DNA from 2 places in the Caldifermentibacillus hisashii genome. Region 1 is predicted to be linked to the other one. Evidence: predicted binding sites of a transcription regulator. Region 1 holds the regulator's gene; the other holds the start of a gene.
What was found. Region 1 encodes NrdR, which represses ribonucleotide reductase genes. Its sites were predicted from a motif close to AACACNATATATNGTGTT; they were not measured.
Positions count from the first base shown of each region.

Region 2: NSQ14_RS11230 (vitamin B12-dependent ribonucleotide reductase) is a predicted target of NrdR. The motif match lies at 2,063-2,080, and genes of this name have one in related genera.

Region 1 covers NZ_CP155467.1:2,693,420-2,697,863, forward strand. The annotation lists gene NSQ14_RS13105 (replication initiation and membrane attachment family protein) at 10-1,374, opposite strand; gene nrdR (transcriptional regulator NrdR) at 1,458-1,922, opposite strand; gene NSQ14_RS13115 (hypothetical protein) at 2,078-2,467, opposite strand; gene speD (adenosylmethionine decarboxylase) at 2,620-3,000, opposite strand; gene NSQ14_RS13125 (glyceraldehyde-3-phosphate dehydrogenase) at 3,539-4,444, opposite strand, start outside.
Region 2 covers NZ_CP155467.1:2,351,308-2,355,751, forward strand. The annotation lists gene NSQ14_RS11230 (vitamin B12-dependent ribonucleotide reductase) at 1-1,944, opposite strand, end outside; gene NSQ14_RS11235 (rhodanese-like domain-containing protein) at 2,403-2,789, shown strand; gene gcvPB (aminomethyl-transferring glycine dehydrogenase subunit GcvPB) at 3,262-4,444, opposite strand, start outside.

The DNA.
Region 1 (4,444 bases):
TTACCATTTCTATTTTCTATATTTTTTCAATCGTTCTTCTAAACTTTTTTTCAATTCGATATCAACCTTTTCATTCTGTTTTTCCTGACCGTCATTTCGGTTTTCAAGCCAGTCCGGTACTTTTTCCGTACGAACTGCTTTTCTTTTCGATGTTGGTTTGTTCTTTTTGTTTTGTTGCCATTCGATATACTTACGATGCTCATCTTTTGCCAGTGCCATTGCTTCTTTAACGGTTTTAATTTTTTTCCGTGCCCAGTGCGATGCAATTTTTTCAACAAAAGCTTTCGATAATTTCATGTCGGTTCTAAGCATGCAATATTGAATTAGGACATTGACAACGCCGGAGTTTAATTTTTGATTAATCATGATTTCCTCAATTAACCTTAAATCACTTTCCGCCGGTTCAGAGCCATCCGATAAATCCGTTAAGACTTGTCGCGGACTCACTGTTTCTAAATAACGAACAAGGCGATCCTCCTTTGTTTTCGGTACATCTGTATCCGACTCGTAGATTGGACTTTGGGTACGATCAATTAATTTTGGCAGAGAGTTATAATGCTCAATTTTATACCAATCTCTTGCCCTTTTCCGCAAAGTTTCCATATCTACCTCATTATCGACATTTAAACTGCCCATGACTATATTTTTCATTTGAATGGCGTCAATCCCATATAAAAACGCTAATTTTAAAATTACTTCTTTAACCTTTTTCGTAATGGCGGTTTTTGGGACAACTGCTTCATCAAGTCCTGCCATGAACAAGTCAAAGTCAAAAAAGTCGGGGGCTACTGTCACCGGCTTGGCCTCCATTTTTCCGGGGAGAGCCTTTGCATCATCTTCTGCATTCAATGCTTCATAAGGGAAAGAATGGGTTGAGCCAAATACTTGTTGGAATGGTTGGGTAATCTTTTCAAAACCATCTGTATTTATTGCTTCATCGGCAAAATCATGTTTTAGACGCTGATAGTAATCATGACCAATTTTTTGATAAAGGTAGATGTTCAATAAACCGTCCGTGAAAAATTGGCGTGGTGATAAGGGAGGCTTTAAAATATACAGGAAGGAACGGGAATCGTTATTTTTTTTTACAAACGACTCCAACAGGCCAATTGCCTCCAATTTTTTTCTTGCATTATAAATTTCGGCCAAGTTTAAATCAAGTAAATTCATAATATAATAGTGTGAAGCTGGTTCAGATTGTAGGCGACTCTTCCCAATTTGGTTCAATAATGTCATGTATAAACTGACACATATCGGGCCGATAAGCGGTTGATATAATAAGGTTAGCACCTTTGAATCATCCACATTTAACGGACCCTCAATCCAAACAATATATTGATCTCCCGGTATCAGTTCCTTCCAATGTGGTTCCATGAAAACAACCTCGACCTTTCTTTTATTTTTTTGTATTTATCCCACTCTAAACGGAGAGTCTAACGACCATCTCAACATTCGAGTCATTCTTTATGCTCTTTTTTTAAAAGGTCTTTCAATTCTTCAATAAATACGTTAATATCTTTAAATTGGCGATAGACAGATGCAAATCGAACATAAGCGACTTCATCTATTTTTGCCAATTTATCCATAACCATCTCACCAATCACTTCACTTTTTACTTCTGAAACGCCGAGATTCCGTAATTCCCTTTCCACTTCAGCAGTGATAATTTCAAGCTGATTTAAACTGACCGGACGTTTTTCACATGCCCGAAGTAATCCGCGCAAAATTTTATCCCGGCTGAATTCTTCTCTTGTACCTTCCTTTTTGATAACGATTAATGGATATTCTTCAACCCTTTCAAAGGTTGTGAAGCGGTAGCCGCATTCTTCACATTCACGACGTCTGCGGATAGCCCTGCCTTCATCGACAGGTCTTGAATCAATAACCCTTGTCCCATTATATTTACACGTTGGACATTTCACCTCTTATTCCTCCTTATTCTTTCTTCCTTATTTTGGGATTTTTTTCATGTCTTATGGTTAATAACTTCCATAGCACAGTTCTTATGTTCGAAAAAATTCAGGATGTCCGTTCCGTTAATTTTTAGCTATAGATTTATTGGTGAAATAATTTTTATCTATTTCATATCCGATTTTGGCAACTGCTTGTCCAATTCTTGATAAAAGCGTAAGACAAGTTTCTTCAATGTCGGGTAAAGACCAAATATCGAAAAAATTTCAGAAGATACCATGAAATCAACGGCGGTTTGAAATGGTCGAACTTGAATAACTGTGACAATAATAAACGCTTTTGGCCTACTTGTCATTGAAACAGAAATTTCCCCGCGGTCCTTAGAAACGGCGGTGATTTTCATTGCCGGATCTTTTTTAAACATATCTTCAACCGTTGTTAATACCTTATCAAACGAACTTTTATAATAATGGCTTTTTAAATCTTTGTCAAAATGATCATCAGACGTTTCGCAATTTTTTTGGAATCGTTGAAAAATTGATGGCTTTCTACTCATTCTCTCAAACATCCTTTTCATTCATTTTTCAAAAATTTTTTATGTTGTCCTTATCAAACGTAAATCTATATAGTTTTATCTTACTACATTTTGTATCTATAAAAAAAGATGATGTTTATACTCAACATCATCTTTTGAAATATTTTTTTCAATTAGACATTTTGTACACTTGGACTTTTCACTTCGATAGGACCCATTCCTCTGGGAAACTCTATCGTCTCTCTTGATGTTGCATTCAATTTTTCCGCTATATAATCCGCGGCAATGGTTGGATCCAAATTACCGCACGTATAAACATCAATACTTGCATAACCGTGCTCAGGAAAACTGTGGATGGTTAAATGGGATTCTGAAATGATGACAACCCCACTGACTCCTTGAGGTGCGAATTTATGGAAGGCAACCTCCCGAACTTCAGCACCGGACTTCAACGCAGCATCAACAAATAATCTTTCAATAAAATCCATATCATTCAGTTTGTTATAGTCACAACCCCATAATTCTGAAATAACATGACGACCCAATGTATTCATACGTACGTTCCCCCTTTAATGATTTTTTCCTGTACATACAGGTAAATGAGTGTACACGACAAAAATTGCATAACTACCACGGGGGAAGTTAGTCCAGAGAGGCCCTAACCCTTTAAGTAGTTATTTTTCCACGCCTATCAGTATACAAGGTTTTCCTATATTAATCAATCAATAAATGCTCTAGGTATCTTAAAAAAACCCTCATATATGAAGCATCCATAACATTATATACATAAGGAATTTGTAAATGTGATTATATTTTGAAACCATGTACAAAGACGATCAAAAAATAATCGTTCTTGGTAAATTTACTAAAGAAAACTCGGCGAGAGCAGAGCCGTAGTTGCACTTATGCGTTAGGAAAGTAGAAATTGAAAAATTTATACTTTCCTATTAGCCAAAAGGAAAAACCCAAGAATACAATCTTGGGTCTCCTTCATATTTTTCAATTAAAACAATTTTACACCGCTTGTATGTTATGTGAAAAAAATACGATTCCTCGTAGTCAAACTATATTATCCACGATTAGGTGTTCCATTTAGAAACTTGGTTCCATCTCTCTTGCCATTTGGTTCGAGACCATTTTTGCTAAATCGACAACGCGACATGAATAACCCCATTCATTGTCATACCATGCCAATACTTTCACCTTATTTCCTTCTAAAACCATTGTCGAGAGTCCATCTACAATGGAAGAGTGGGAATCTGTATTAAAGTCAACAGATACTAATGGTTCATAAGTTATATCAAGAATACCCCGCAAATCGTTTTTACTTGCATAGACAAATGCATCGTTCACCTCTTCAGCTGTCACTTCTTTTTTCAAATCAACTACTAAGTCAACAAGTGAAACATTCGGTGTCGGTACACGTAAAGCTATGCCATGTAATTTTCCATTTAAATGCGGTAATACTTTGCCAATTGCCTTCGCTGCTCCGGTCGTTGTTGGAATAATAGATTGACCGCATGCACGTGCCCGGCGTAAATCTTTGTGCGGATTATCAATATTTTTTTGATCATTCGTATAGGCATGTACCGTTGTCATAAATCCGTTTTCAACACCAAATTGCTCATCTAAAACTTTAATAACAGGCGCCAAGCAATTTGTTGTACAGGATGCATTTGAAATTATTTCATGCTTGTCAATATTTAAAACGGTGTCATTTACACCAACAACAATTGTCACATCCTCATTTTTCCCCGGTGCTGTTAATATTACTTTTTTCGCACCTGCTTTCAGGTGAAGTCCGGCTTTTTCACGAGAATTAAATTTTCCTGTTGCTTCAATGACAATATCAATATTTAAATCTTTCCAAGGTAATTGTTCAGGATCTCTTTTGTTGACTAAAAGTACCTCTTTACCGTTAACTACTAGGCTGTTTTCCCCAAATTCCACTTCCCCGTGAAATCTCCCGTGAACTGTATCGTATTTTAATAAGTGTGC
Region 2 (4,444 bases), 340 kb from region 1:
AACAGTTAGCAAGTGGGAGTTACGAATTCCGCTTTCTAAAATGGATTCTCTAATATCTTCAGGCATTTTTTTCATAAAACCTGTTTCAATAAAGGCTTTCCGCAGACGGTTTGTTTCTTCTTCCGTTTCACCGACAAGGAACGGGAAGCTCCCTTTTTCTTTCGCTAACTCAATGGAAGCCCTGTAAGCTGTTGTCGCAATTGTTTCAAAAACTTTATCGACAAGTTCATTTCCTTCTTGGGATCCATATTCTTTTTCACAGTAAATTAGTAAGTCGGCTAGACCCATTACACCAAGTCCTACTCGGCGTTCACCAAGTGCTTGTTTTTTGTTTTCTTCCAAAAAGTAAGGAGTCGCATTGATAACATTATCTTGCATTCTTACACCGGTTCTGACCGTTTGTTTTAATTTTTCAAAGTCAACTTGTTTTGTTTCTTTATTGACCATGTTTGCTAAATTTACTGCAGCTAAATTACAAACAGAATATGGTGCGAGAGGCTGTTCGCCGCACGGATTGGTCGCTACAACCTTTTGCCCGTAAGCTTTGGCGTTTGTCATGTCATTGGCGTTATCAATGAAGAAAATGCCCGGTTCTGCCGAATAGGTTGCACAAATATTAATTAAGTTCCATAGTTCTTTTGCTTTGATCTTCCGATACGTACGGACGCGATAGCCCATCTTTTCCCATTCGCGAACATCGCCGACTTCATGCCATTTTTCGTTGTATTCTTTCATTTCTTCCGGATTGTATTTTTCAACATCCGGGAAGCGTAATTCATATTCACCGTCATTTTCAACAGCTTTCATAAACTCTTTTGTTAAACAAACGGAAATATTCGCCCCGGTTAAAAATTCCGGATTATTCACATCATAGGTTCCGCCGTCACGTAATTTTTCTTCGGCTTCCTTAATCACTTCTTCTGTAAAACCACCAAAACCCGGAATATTTTTATAACGGACAATTCCTTCATACATGATCCGTTCATTTTCTTTTAACGGAATAAATTTCAATTTTTCTTTAGCAAGCTTTTTAATTTGCTCGTCTTTGGTATTTTCAATCAAGAACCGTAAAATTCTTGGGTTTTGCATTTTGGAAATAATAAATTCAATAATATCCGGATGCCAGTCCGCAAGCATAATCATTTGAGCTCCACGACGGGACCCACCTTGCTCAACAAGATGTGTAAGTTTCGCTATGTCATCTAACCATGAAACCGAACCGCTTGATTTACCGTTTACGCCTCTTGCCAGTGTGTTACGCGGTCTTAAGGTTGAACCGTTCGTCCCTACTCCACCGCCGCGACTCATGATTTCCATTACTTTCTTACGGTGCTCAGAAATTCCTTCCCGTGAGTCCTGAACAAAAGGCATCACGTAACAATTAAAATAGGTTACTTCCTTACCTGAACCTGCCCCGTAAAGCACGCGACCTGCCGGGATAAAGTTCAATTGGACAAGTTCTTGATAGAATTTTTCTGTCCACTCCTGAATTTTTTCTTCAGACTCTTCTACTTCTGCAAGGCCAGTTGCATTCCGTTTGGCAATTTGCTCATAGAAAATTTCTAATGGTTTTTCAATGACATCAAGGGAGCGAACGATTATCCCTGACTCTCTTTCTTCTTGTTGCTCAAGGACACCGCGATATTCTTCTTCCACAAGGACGGATGCTTTCTTTAATTCCCAATCAATATTGACTATGTAACCTAATCCTCTCGCCGGGAATTTCGGATCCTCTTTTACCGTCAATACAACAAAATCGCCTTCAGATAAAGTCAGTTTTTCCGTGTCTTTAAATGAATAACGGTCAATCATAACGAGCCTGGATACACCTTTAAAAGTGATCTTCATATCCTCGGTTATCGGATGAACTTGTGGAAAAAGTCGAATCGCATCATTCAACTTTTTAATATTCAGTTTTGGTGTTTCTTTAAATGCAACAGCCATACATCCATCTCCTTTATATATAAATCATAACTGCTGACAAATCTAGCTGTCTTTTATACTTTTTACATTAACATAGAAAGCCCACTAATTCAATATATAGTGGTATAAAAAATTTTTTGCAACTATATATTGTGCTTGCAAGCATATTTGTCTATTTTTGTCAATACCTCCTTAAAAAAAAGTGACCAATTACCTACTTCGTCGATATTTGTTATGTTTCAACAAAAGTAAATTCTATCAAAGGAGAATGGAAAAATAAATACTCTTTTGTTGAATTATAACTAAATTATTGAAACCGAGTGTACTAATGTTGAAGTTTTTTTCTTTTGAAAGTATGCGCGGTACTGTGACGATCACTGTTTTTGTTCAACCTTTCATAATTTACTTTGCGTTCACGGCATTTCATTTATATAATATAAATTAGTGCACAAGTTTGAGTAAGTGAAAGGGGAACCATCATGAGTTATAGTAATATTGTTTTGATTATTATTTTATTTGCACTACTCAGCTATTCGCTATTCAATTATTTTCAGCGGAAAAGAATTATAAAAGTCTTAACCCAAGAAGAGTTTATCGAAGGATATCGAAAAGCTCAATTAATTGATGTACGTGAGCCGAATGAATTTGAATCCGGTCACATTTTAGGTGCAAGAAATATTCCGTTAACACAATTGAAAATGCGGATGAAAGAAATCCGTCCAGATAAACCAGTCTATTTATATTGCCAAGGGTCGAGCCGCAGTGGAAGAGCTGCTCAAATGCTTTATAAAAAAGGTTATAAACAACTCTATCAATTAAAGGGCGGATTTAAGAAATGGACAGGCAGGATTAAGGTTGGAAAATAGGTAAGTACAATCGGACAAGTTTTTTGTCCGGTTTTTTACGTAATAAGGTACCGTAGTCAAGTTGGATTGATCTATGTAGCCTTGATGAGGACCAATTTTTTGAGATTTCCGTGTGTTTCGGTTTTCGTTATTCAGATGAATGGAAAAAAACGGCCGAAATTGGAACAATAACGACTTTATGGCACAAATCCATTAGAGTAATTAGCGGAAGTGTCCCATAGTCCCCCATGTAGTGCCAAGATACACCACAGAGGATGAAAAATGTTGTCTCCATGGTAGGAATACTCTATGATTCCCATTATCTACTGCAAAGTTATATATGAACTTAAAAAAGTCCTGATACATTCTTAAAATAGAATTGTATCAGGACGGTAATCATGTTATCGAATGAAGACTGTGACAAAATCATCCTTGAACCTTTACATATTATAAATCGATGGCTTACATTTTAGCATCTACTACTTTGTTATCTTTATTCTCTCACATATTTTAAAATCGGTTTTCTTGCCGCTTTTGTTTCGTCAAGCCTTCCTACAACCGTTGTATGCGGAGCCTCTTGGACAATTTCCGGATTTTCTTCCGCTTCCTTGGCGATTTGAATCATTGTCTCGATAAAGGCGTCCAACGTTTCCTTCGATTCCGTTTCTGTCGGTTCAATCATCATACTCTCTTCCACATTCAACGGGAAATAGATGGTCGGTGGGTGAAAACCGAAATCAAGTAACCTCTTCGCAATATCGAGTGTACGAACACCTAATTTTTTCTGCCGCCTGCCGCTGATGACAAATTCATGCTTGCAATGGCGATCATAAGGTAAATCATAATACGGGGCTAACGAGCGCATCATATAATTCGCATTAATCACTGCATTTTCCGTCACTTGCCTTAATCCATCAGGCCCCATCGTTCGAATATATGTGTAAGCCCGGACATTAATTCCGAAATTGCCGTAAAATGGTTTTACCCGGCCGATAGATTGCGGACGGTCATAATCAAAGAAAAATTCATTATTCTTCTTCACCAGTACCGGTTTCGGTAAAAATGGAATTAACTCTTTTTTCACACCGACAGGACCACTCCCCGGGCCACCGCCGCCATGAGGACCGGTAAATGTTTTATGAAGATTCAAATGCACGACATCGAAGCCCATATCTCCGGGACGTGCTTTCCCCATGATTGCATTTAAATTTGCCCCATCATAGTATAATTTCCCGCCGACTGCATGGACAATCTCTGCCATTTCCACAATATTTTCTTCAAACAGACCCAGTGTATTCGGGTTCGTCAACATGAGCGCCGCCGTATCCGAACCAACGACACGCTTCAAATCGTCGATATCGACAAGACCAAACTCATTGGACTTAACTGTTATTGTTTCAAATCCGGCGACTGTGGCCGAAGCCGGATTCGTTCCGTGAGCAGAATCCGGGATGATCACTTTTGTTTTATGGAAATCACCGTTTGCTTCATGGTACGCACGAATGAGCATTAACCCTGTCCATTCGCCATGAGCTCCTGCAGCCGGTTGCAATGTCACTTCATCCATACCGGTTATTTCTTTCAAATGTTCCATTAAATCATACATAAGTTCAAGAGCACCTTGGACTGAACTTTCATCTTGAAGCGGATGTATATGAGCAAATCCGGGAAGTCTT